DNA from 3 places in the Streptomyces sp. NPDC001508 genome. Region 3 is predicted to be linked to each of the others. Evidence: riboswitches for the same ligand, from Rfam matches in the RefSeq annotation. Region 3 holds a riboswitch; each other region holds the start of a gene.
What was found. A riboswitch is a leader RNA that binds a small molecule or an ion and turns the genes downstream of it on or off. The one in region 3 is predicted to bind S-adenosylmethionine.
Positions count from the first base shown of each region.

Region 1: linked by a shared signal. The riboswitch ahead of ABT245_RS04285 (aminotransferase class V-fold PLP-dependent enzyme) and the one ahead of ABT245_RS39785 (amino acid ABC transporter permease) in region 3 are both predicted to bind S-adenosylmethionine.
Region 2: linked by a shared signal. The riboswitch ahead of ABT245_RS33140 (putative leader peptide) and the one ahead of ABT245_RS39785 (amino acid ABC transporter permease) in region 3 are both predicted to bind S-adenosylmethionine.

Region 1 is NZ_JBEPAP010000003.1:46,471-49,896, forward strand. Features, by position in the region: gene ABT245_RS04285 (aminotransferase class V-fold PLP-dependent enzyme) at 284-1,645, opposite strand; SAM riboswitch class IV at 1,837-1,953, opposite strand; gene trpD (anthranilate phosphoribosyltransferase) at 2,042-3,106, opposite strand; gene qcrB (cytochrome bc1 complex cytochrome b subunit) at 3,235-3,426, opposite strand, start outside.
Region 2 is NZ_JBEPAP010000050.1:9,001-12,426, reverse strand. Features, by position in the region: gene ABT245_RS33150 (ABC transporter permease) at 1-75, opposite strand, end outside; gene ABT245_RS33145 (ABC transporter substrate-binding protein) at 79-1,698, opposite strand; gene ABT245_RS33140 (putative leader peptide) at 1,908-2,024, opposite strand; SAM riboswitch class IV at 2,059-2,172, opposite strand; gene ABT245_RS33135 (hypothetical protein) at 2,209-2,394, shown strand; gene ABT245_RS33130 (MFS transporter) at 2,517-3,426, shown strand, end outside.
Region 3 is NZ_JBEPAP010000075.1:32,506-35,931, reverse strand. Features, by position in the region: gene ABT245_RS39790 (amino acid ABC transporter ATP-binding protein) at 1-362, opposite strand, end outside; gene ABT245_RS39785 (amino acid ABC transporter permease) at 359-1,339, opposite strand; SAM riboswitch class IV at 1,731-1,840, opposite strand; gene ABT245_RS39780 (glutathione S-transferase C-terminal domain-containing protein) at 1,918-2,808, opposite strand; gene ABT245_RS39775 (putative leader peptide) at 2,904-3,023, opposite strand; gene ABT245_RS39770 (hypothetical protein) at 3,354-3,426, shown strand, end outside.

The sequences.
Region 1 (3,426 bases), on a different contig from region 3:
ATCCGCCGGCCCTCGGCTGCGGCGCCGTCGTGGCTGGGCGCGCCGTTCCCCGCGCCCCCTCCCGGGGTGACTGCCGTCCGTTTGCTGCCGCGCCATCGTGGTTCATCGCGCAGTTCCCCGCGCCCCCTCCCGGGGGATCCGCCGGCCCTCGGCTGACACGCCATCGTGGCTGGGCGCGCCGTTCCCCGGCCCCCTCCCGGGGCATCCGCACGCCGTCGGTTGTGTGGTGTCGGGGCTGGGTGGGGGGGGCTTCGGGCATGGTTTGGAGGGGCTGGGGGGTGGGTTAGGTGGTGGGGACGCAGCGGCCGTTTTCTGTGTGGTAGTGCCACTTCGCGCCGTCGCGGACGAGTTGCTTCACGGCGGTCACGAAGCGTTCGACGTGTTCGTCGGGCGTGCCCGCGCCGAAGCTGACGCGGATCGCGTTGAGGGACTTCTCGCCGGGCGCGGCCTCCGGGGCGCCGCACTCGCCCTGGGACTGCGGGTCGCTGCCCAGGAGGGTGCGGACGAGCGGGTGGGCGCAGAAGAGCCCGTCGCGGACGCCGATGCCGTACTCGGCGGAGAGCGCGGCCGCGAAGTGGGAGCTGTTCCAGCCGTCGACCACGAAGGAGATCACGCCGACCCGGGGGGCGTCCTCGCCGAAGAGGGAGAGGACGCGCACCTCGGGGACCTCGGCGAGACCCGCGCGGACCGTGTCGATCAGGTGCCGCTCGCGGGCGACCAGGGTGTCGAAGCCGGCCTCCGTGAGGGCCTTGCAGGCAGAGGCGACGGCGTAGGCGCCGATCACGTTCGGCGAGCCGGCCTCATGGCGGGCAGCCGTCTCATGCCACTCCACGGCCACACCCCCGTCCGCCCGCCGGGTGACCGTACGGCTCGCGCCACCGCCCGCGAGGTACGGCTCGGCCGCGCGCAGCCAGTCGGCGCGGCCGGCGAGCACGCCCGTCCCGAACGGCGCGTACAGCTTGTGCCCGGAGAAGGCGACCCAGTCGACGTCGAGGTCCTTCACCGACACCGGGTGGTGCGGGGCGAGCTGGGCGGCGTCGAGGACGATCCGGGCGCCGTGCGCATGCGCGGCGGCTGCCAGCTCGCGCACCGGCCACAGCTCCCCGGTGACGTTGGAGGCGCCGGTGACGCAGACCAGCGCCGGGCCCTGCCCGTCACGGCCGGCCAGCGCCGCCTCGAGGGTCGCGACGGCCTGCGCAGGGGTGCGCGGTGCGTCGAGGTAACTGACCTGGGCGTCCTTCCAGGGCAGCAGTGAGGCGTGGTGCTCGGTCTCGAAGACGAAGACCTGACAGCCGGCCGGGAGCACGGCCGCCAGCAGGTTGAGCGAGTCGGTGGTGGAACGGGTGAAGACCAGCTGGTCGTCGGGGCGGCAGTCCAGGAACTCGGCGACGGTGGCGCGGGCGTTCTCGAACAGGTCGGTGGACAGTTGCGAGAGGTAGCCGGCGCCGCGGTGCACGCTGCCGTAGTAGGGGGCGTAGGCGGCCACGTCGTCCCAGACCCGCTGGAGGGCGGGGGCGCTGGCCGCGTAGTCGAGGGCGGCGTAGGTGACCTCGCCGCCGGTGACGAGCGGCACGGTGACATCGCGGCCGAGGACGGGCAGCGGGGCGCGAACGGACTGGGCGGAGGCAGCGGTGGAGACGGACATGGCTCAACTCCCGTGAAAGCAGGCGGAATTCACCACGCGAGGCACAACTGCGGCATCGGGCAGGGCTCGGCGTGGGGAGGAAAAGGGGGTATGCGGAGGCGGGGCTCTGCGGCCCTATCGCATTCGCTTGCTCACGAGAGGCTCCCTCGACGACCAGGACCCCTGGGCTTGTCACTCAACAGAGTGCGAGGGGTCCGCGCTTGCCGCAGACCTCGCTGCCTACGGCCTGGTCTTCACCCGGGGCACCCCGCCACGGACGGAGGGTTGCCGGACAGTCGGCCGGGGCCGAATGACTGTCGCTCATGACCTGATGGACATCCTGCCACACGATCATCGATGCGCAAGACGCGGTCCGGATCGTGGACCGCGTCCTGCGTCACATCGTCGTACGGGACTTCACGCGTGGCTGGCGGCGGCCCAGCGTTCGAGCGTCCGGCGGGCCGCGCCGGAGTCGATCGACTCGGCCGCCTTCGCCATGCCGTCCCGGATCTGCTCGGCCAGCGGCCCGCTTCCCGGGTCCAGGGCGACCAGGGCCGCCGCCGAGTTCAGCAGCACGGCGTCCCGCACCGGGCCCGTCTCGCCGTCCAGCAGCCGCCGGGCCACCCCCGCGTTGTAGGCGGGGTCGGCGCCGCGCAGCGCCGCCACGGGGACCAGGTCGAGGCCGACCTCGCGCGGGTCGAAGGCGTCCTCGGTGACCTTGCCGTCGCGCACCACCCAGACCCGGGAGGTGGCGGTGGTCGTCAGCTCGTCCAGGCCGTCGTCCCCGCGGAAGACCAGCGCGGACGAGCCGCGTTCGGCCAGCACCCCGGCGATGAGCCCCGCCATCCGGGTGTCGAAGCAGCCGATCGCGGAGGCGGTGACCCGGGCCGGATTGGTCAGCGGGCCGAGGAGGTTGAACGAGGTCGGAATCCCGAGGTCCCGCCGGACGGCGCCGACGAACCGCATCGAGGGGTGGAAGGTGGCCGCGAAGCAGAAGGTGATTCCGGCCTCCTCGACCACCCGCGCCACCCGTTGCGGCGTCAGATCCAGGTTGATGCCGAGCTGTTCGAGCACGTCGGAGGATCCGCTCGCCGAGGAGGAGGCCCGGTTGCCGTGCTTGACGACCTTCGCGCCGGTCCCCGCGAGCACGATGGCGGACATCGTGGAGATATTGACCGTCTTGGCCCGGTCGCCGCCCGTGCCGACGATGTCGACGGCCGGACCGGGGATGTGCAGCGGCTTGGCGTGCTGGTACATCGCCTCGACCAGGCCGGTGATCTCCTCGACCGTCTCCCCCTTGGCCCGCAGCGCCACCAGGAAGCCGGCGATCTGGGCGTCCGCGGCCTCGCCGGACATGATGCGGTCCATGGCCCAGGCCGTGTCACCGGCGCTCAGGTCCTGGCCGCCGAGCAGCGTGCTCAACAGGTCGGGCCAGGAGCGGCCCGCCGCGGTGTCGCCTCCAGCGGGGGTCACAGCGCTCATCAGCCGCTCCGGTCATCGGTCGTCGTCAGCTACGGATCGGCTCCACCCTATCCATCCGGCGGACGCGCGAGGGACCCCGTCCGAACACCGGACGGGGTCCCTCGTGTGTGGCGTGGCGTGCGCAGCGATCAGTGGTGGCCGTGGCCGCTCGTGATCTCCTTGTACTCCTCGACGGTGGGCTTCGGGATCTGGGCGTCCTCGCCGTAGTAGGCGTCGCTGAGCTTGGCGCGCAGCTTCTCGGCACCCTTCACCTTCCGCTCGACACCGTTCTCGTCGACCGTCGGACCGACCTCGGCCGGCTCGTACTGGTGGTGGGCCGT
Region 2 (3,426 bases), on a different contig from region 3:
CAGGAACGACACCGTGTAGGCCGCCCACAGCACGCCGACGGCCTGCGCCAGCCGTTTGATCACATAGCGGCGCATGCGCTAGCCGATCCAGGTGTCGTGCAGCTGGATCCGGCTGCCCGAGTCGAAGGCGAGGTCGTGCACCTTCTTCGACACGCCCAGCTGGGTCTGCAACTCCACCACCGGCGCGTAGTACGTGTTGCGCACGAGGAGTTTCTGCGCCTCGTCCACCAGTTGCCCGCGCTTTTCGGGGTCCGTGGTCGCGGCCTGTGCGGACAGCGCCGTGTCCAGGGGACCGGACGGCAGATGGGAGTAGTTGGCCAGCCGGGTGGAGAAGGAGCTGCGCAGGATGTCCGGGTCGGCGCGGGTGATGTTCCCCCACACCACGTCGAAGTCACCCGACTGGAGCGTCGTGGAGAACTGGCTGACCTGGAGCTGCTTGAGCACCACGTCGATCCCGACGGCCTTCAGTTGCTGCTGGACCAGTTCCAGCGCGGGCTGGTTGGTGGCCGCGTTGGGGAACCAGGTGATGGTCAGGCTCAGCTTCTTGCCGTCCTTGGCGCGGACACCGTCGCTGCCGGTCCGCCAACCGGCGGCGTCCAGCAGGGACTTCGCCTTGGCGGCGTCCAGGGCGAGGTCCCCGGCGAGATTCGTGTAGTCGGGTGTGGTGTGCGCCAGAACGCTGGTCGCCGGACGGGTACCGGTCGGGAACACGGTGTCGGCGATCTGCCGCCGGTCGATGGCGAACTGGATGGCCCGGCGCACCTTCGCGTCCTTCAGGACGGGCCGCGCGTTGTTGAACCCCAGGCCGAACACCAGGCCGGGGTTGGCCCGGCCCTGGAGGGCGACCTGGCCGCCCTTGAGCGCGGCCTCGTTGGCCTTTCCGACGCTGCTGACCGCGTCCACCTGCCCGGACTGGAGGCTGCCGGCCCTGACGCCCGCCTCGGGCACCACCTTGAACACCAGGTTGTCCAGGTAGGCCTCGCCCTTCTTGGACCACAGCGAGGAGCCCCAGGCGTACCCGGTACGTCGGGTCAAGGTGACCGACTGGTTCTGCACATACTGCTTCAGCACGAACGGCCCGGACCCGATCACGCCGTCGCTGCACTTTCGCTGCGGTGTCTTCCTGACGCTCGCCGACGACTCGATGCCCAGCGAGTGGGTCGATGTCGCCTGGAGGAACTGGGCGTTGGGCTCCTTGAACGTCACCTTGACGGTGAGCGGGTCGACCACGGTGGTGCTCCTGACGCCACTGAGATAGCCCTGCGCGAGGGTTCCCAGGGCGCCGAGCTTCGGCACCGCGTCGAAGTTGTCCTTGACCACCTGCGCGGTCAGCTTGGACCCGTCGCTGAAGGTGACACCGGGCCGCAGACGGAAGGTGAACGTCCTCGCGTCGGCGCTGACGTCCCAGCTCTTGGCCAGCCACGGCACGATCTTGCCGGTCTTGGGATCCTGGTCGGTCAGCGAGTCCACGACCTGGCGCACGGAGTAGATGGTGTCGTTGCTGCCGACCTGCTGCGGATCCACGCAGCCGGCATCGGAACCCACCGCGAAGGTCAGGGTGCCGCCGGACTTCGCCTGGCCGCTTCCGCCGCCGGAACCGTCGCCGCCCGAGCCGCAGGCGGTCAGCAGAACACTGGTGGTCAAAAGGGCGGCCAGGGGAGCCCGTCGGGAAAGTCTGAGGTCCGGAAATGCTGTCACGGAAGGGGTTCTCCTACTCGTGTCACCAGGCGCGGGGTGCCGTGCGAGGCACGGCCGCGCATGGGCGTGCGGCCCCGGCCGGATCGACACCGGCGGCGGGGGAGCGCTGTACAGACAGGGGTCAGGGGGACGACACCGGAAGCCGGTGGCGAAGGGAAGGCACGGGGGAGCCGGAGCCGCCGGACGTCAGCCGGCGGCAGGCGAGCGCGTCAGGCCTGACACAGGCAGCTGGTCGAGCGCTTCAGATCGATATGGCGTCGGCGTGAAAGCCGGGAGAACGCCGTGGCGTCGGCGAAGGAGGCAACCGGGTCACCACTGTGCCGCATGCCTGTCCTCCCCGTCTCCCGCCCCGGTCCCGGGGCCACGCGCTTGCGGGAATCGTCGGTGATTCCGCCGGGCTTTCACCTGGAGCACCCCACCGCGCGGGAGGGTTGCCGGTCAGCGAGCCAGGGCTTGACGCTGACACTCAATGCCGGTCGCGATGCTACGGAGCGCTCTTGTCGTACGTCAATGCCGGAACCCGACGTCCTGTTCGAGAAGGAGGGGCCGTCTCAGGTGCCGGGACGCATGGTGGACGCTTTTGCGACCGTGTGCTTTGATCCGGCCATGGAGACCGCAGGTCAGGCACGCGCCCTGCTGCTCGACCCGTTCTGGGCGGGCCGCCGCGCCGATCAGTTCGACCAGACCTGTCGCTGACCGCTCGCCGCCCTTCAGCCCGTTCTCCGCACGCGCCCCGCCGTGCCCTCGCGCCGATCCGGACCGTCGTCGTCGGCCGCCGTCGCGCGGGCCCCCGTGGCCGACCCATCGGAAAGAGACGCATGGCCGTCACCAGCACCGCCCCGGCAGGGGTGTTCGCCGCACTGCGGGTGCGTGACTACCGGATCTACTGGAGCACGGGTCTGGTGTCCAACATCGGCAGCGCCATGCAGGGTGTAGCGCTGGACTGGTTCGTCCTGACGCTCACGCACAGCGGGACCGCGCTCGGCTGGGTCGTGGGCCTTCAGTTCGCCCCGGTGCTGATGTTCGGCCTGTGGGGCGGGGTGATGGCCGACCGCTACGACCGGCGGACCCTGCTGCTGTGGACGCAGGCCCTGTACGCGGTGCAGGCGCTGCTGCTGACGGTGATGGTGCTCTTCGGCCATGCCGCGCTGTGGCTGCTGTACGTCCTGTCCTTCGCACTGGGCTGCGTGTTCACGGTGGAGAACCCCGCACGCCTGTCCTTCGTCACCGAACTGGTCGGCCGGGCGCTGATCCCGAAGGCGGCGGGCCTGAACATCCTGTCCCTGAACGCCGCGCGCCTGATCGGCCCGGCGATCGCCGGTGTGCTGATCGGGGCGATCGGCACGGGGTGGGTGTTCGCGCTCAACGCCTTGTCGTTCACCGTCGTCCTCGCGGGGCTGCTGGCGATCCGGCCACGTGCGCGGCAGACGGTGGGCCCGTCCCGGCCCCCGTGGACAGGAGCCGGGGCCGAGGGGCTGCGCTATGTGGCGGCCCGGCCCGAACTCGTCGGTGTGTTCACCGTCTTCGGTCTGGCCGCGACCTTCGCGGTGAACTTCCCGACCACGCTGACCCTGTTCGCCGGGCGGGTCTTCGACGTCGGCTCCCGGGGGCTCGGCTTCATGAACACGGCGCTGGCCGTCGGCACGGTCGCCGGAACGGTGGTCGCGACGCGCGGGGTCACGCCCCGGGTGCGGACCGTCGTCGTCGGCGCGCTGCTGTTCGGCGGGT
Region 3 (3,426 bases):
GCGACGTTGTCCAGCGCGGTCAGATGCGGGAACAGATTGAAGTTCTGGAAGACGAAGCCGATCCGGCTGCGCTGGGCGAGGATCGCCCGCTCGCTCAGTTCCTTCAGCCGCTGGCCGCTGCGTCTGACCCCGATCGGTTCGCCGCCGACGCTGACGTGTCCGATCTCGGGCCGCTCCAGGTGGTTGATCACCCGCAGCAGGGTGGACTTGCCGGACCCGGAGGGGCCGATGACGACGGTGACCTCGCCGGGGCGCACGGTCAGGTCGATGCCGTCGAGGACACGGTGGGCGCCGTACCACTTGTGCACGTTGTGCACCTCCAGGGCGACGGGGGCCTGGGCGGTGTGCGGGCCTGCGGTCATACGGCGGCCTCCCGGCGCAGTCGGGCGCGCAGTCCGGCGAGGCCGGAGCGGGCGCGCTGCCAGGGCGTCGGCGGCAGGGTGCGGGTGGCGCCCCGGGCGAAGTACCGCTCGACATAGAACTGGACGACGGACACGACACTGGTGAGGATCAGGTACCAGACGGTGGCGACCAGCAGCAGCGGCACGATGTCACCGGGGTAGGTGCTGCCCATGGTCTGCACCGCGCCGAACAGGTCGAGCAGCGACACATAGAACACCAGGGACGTGCTCTTGATCAGGCCGATGAGCTGGTTGACATAGTTCGGGGTGATGGACCTGAGGGCCTGCGGGAACACGATCCGGGTGAACTGGTAGCGCTTCGGCAGGCCGAGCGCGGCGGCGGCCTCGTGCTGGCCCTGGTCGACGGAGAGGATGCCGCCGCGGACCACCTCGGAGGCGTACGCCGCCTCGTTGAGGCCGAGCCCGACCACGGCGACCGCCATGTCGGTGGCCAGTCTCGACTCGTCGAAGGTGACGAAGGCGGGTCCGAAGGGGACGCCGAGGCTCACCGTCCGGTACAGGGCCGAGAAGTTGTAGAGGAAGATCAGTACGACGATGAGCGGCACGGACCGGAACAGCCAGGTGTACGTCCAGCTGACGGCGCGCAGCACGGGGCTTCCGGAGAGCCGGCCGAGGGCCAGCAGGATGCCGCCGAGCAGGCCCAGCACGGCGCTGAGCGCGGTCACTTCGAGGGTGATGAGCAGGCCGTCGAGGATGGTGGGGCGCAGAAACCAGTAGCGGAAGCGGTCCCACTGGTAGAAGGGGTTCGTGGCCAGTCCGTGCGCGATCTGCGCCACGACCACCAGCACGACGACCGTGACGGCCCATCGGCCGGGACGGCGCAGCGGCACGACTCGCTGGGCGGACAGGGTTTTTGACGATGTGTCGGCTGGCGGCGGCGCGGTGAGGGACACGGCGCCGCCCGGGGGTTCGGTCATGGCGGGCTCCGGTGGGATCGGGGCACCCCCAGGCCGGCGGCGCGACCCGTGTGGCTGCGACGGCGCTACGCCGGCGGCGTTGAGCCGACGGCGCCATGGCGCGGCGCGGTGCACGGGAGGGGCACGGGGACCGGGGAGGGGCGGGCAGCGGCACACCGCTCGGTCGGTGTGCGTCGGGAACGCGGGGGCCGGAAGTGGCGTCAGCCCCGGCGACGGGCAGGGCCCGAAGCGGTACACAGTGCGCTGTTCACGCGAAGCAGGTCGACCGCCCGGTCGGCGACGAGCAGACCCGCGTACGGATGTACGCAGCTTTGGGTGCGGCCGGCGGCCGTCCCGTCGGCTGCGTACATGTCCGTCACTCGCGTTACTCGCATTTCCGGCCCCTGCGGGGCCCTCGCGCTTACCGAAGCGTCATCCGGTCCGGTCGTCACCTGGGGCACCCCACCGCGGCGCGAGGGTTGCCGGCCAGCGAGCCAGGGCTTGTCGCTGACACTCATGACCGTGCTGAGCGGTAAGTAAGGCAGTTGGGCGGACGTATGTCAACGCCCGTCCGCTGGATGGACCGGTCGCCGCGCCGCTCAACCGCGCCGGGAACCGGGGGCGCCGGCCGCGTGCCGCGCCCAGTCCAGGATCTGCACGGCCGAGCCGGCCGCCTCAAGGCCCGCGCAACGGGCGTGATGACGACGGGCGATGCCGTCCAGGTCGAGGTGCGCGCCGAAGGCGGGCCGGGCCGCCAGCCGCCGGGCGTGCGCCCACAGCGCCGGATGATCGGCCACGCGGTGCACGGCGGCGGCGTCGAGGTGGTGGCGGTGCACGGTGTCGAGTTGCACCAGGGCGACCCACAACTCGACGTCGGCGGCGGTGAGTTTGTCGCCGACGAGGAACTCCCGCCCGGCGAGCCGCCGTTCCAGTTGGGCCAGGGTGCCGAGCAGGACGTCGAGCGCCGCGGCCCGCTCGGCCGCGTCCGCGCCGGCCCGGCCCGCCCGCTGTGCGGCCTCCTCGATGCCCTGCGCGCACAGCCGCTCGATCTCCTCGATCGCGGCCTCGGCGCCGCACGGGTAGAGCCGGTCGCGCCCGTCGCCGAAGCAGCGGTCCAGGTCGCGCAGGATGTCCGGGGCGTGGGTGCTGACGATCCGCCCCGACCAGTCGTCGCTGAGCACCGGCGCGAGCGCCGGCCCGGGGTAGCGGTGCGCGCTCGCCTCGTACAGCGGGCGCAACGCCGAGTGTCCGCCCCCGGGACAGTCGGGGACGGCGTCGAGGAAGGTGACCGGACAGATGTCGTCGAGGGCGAGGAGGCTGTGGCCCACGGCTATCCGCAGGCCGTCGGGACAGGCCGTCGTGAGGTGGAGCCGGTAGCGGCGCGGCACGGCGTAGTGGCCGCTGCGCGCGTCCCGGCCGATCCTGCCCCGGAAGCGTGCGGTCCGCTGGGCGGACGGGACGGCGGCGAGCGGCGTGCTGGACGTGGACATGCGTCTCCCCGGGTGCGAGCGCGCGGGTGTGCGCGGCTGAAGCGTCGTCGGTCGGTGGGTGCGAGGGGCCCCGGTCGGCCGGGAGCGCGGGACGGTCAGCCGCAAAGACTGATCGCGCTGCAGACCCGCAGCAGGTCGATGTGCCGGCGGGAGGTCAGCAGGGGCAGCGACGGCGCACGGCGGCCACGGCCGGTGCTCGTCCCACGGCGGCCCATCTTTTCCCTACCTTTTCACTAGGATTCCCTTCTGGAGTGTCGATCCGCGCCCACAGGCACGTCAAGGGGGCGTCCACCCCTGGAACACCGGCGCCTTTGGAGGGCCTGGCCGGCCCCTCGCGGGTCGGGTTCCATACCGGTCCGACGGCGCCGGACACCGAGGGGCGCGCCCCGTACGCCGACGATGCGGGCCTGGCCGTCCCGGCACCGGGTCGCGGCGTCGGCCGTGGCCGGCTCGCCGGTTCACCCGAACGGTCCGGTCACGCTGGTCGGCCGGGCGGTCCGGTGGTGGCGTGGAGGGACGTACCGCGTTGCGAGGAGGCAGCCCCGATGAACCGTCCGTACCGTCCCGCGCGTGTCCTCGCCTCGGCCCTGGCCGCCGGGTCACTGCTGGCCGCGGGCG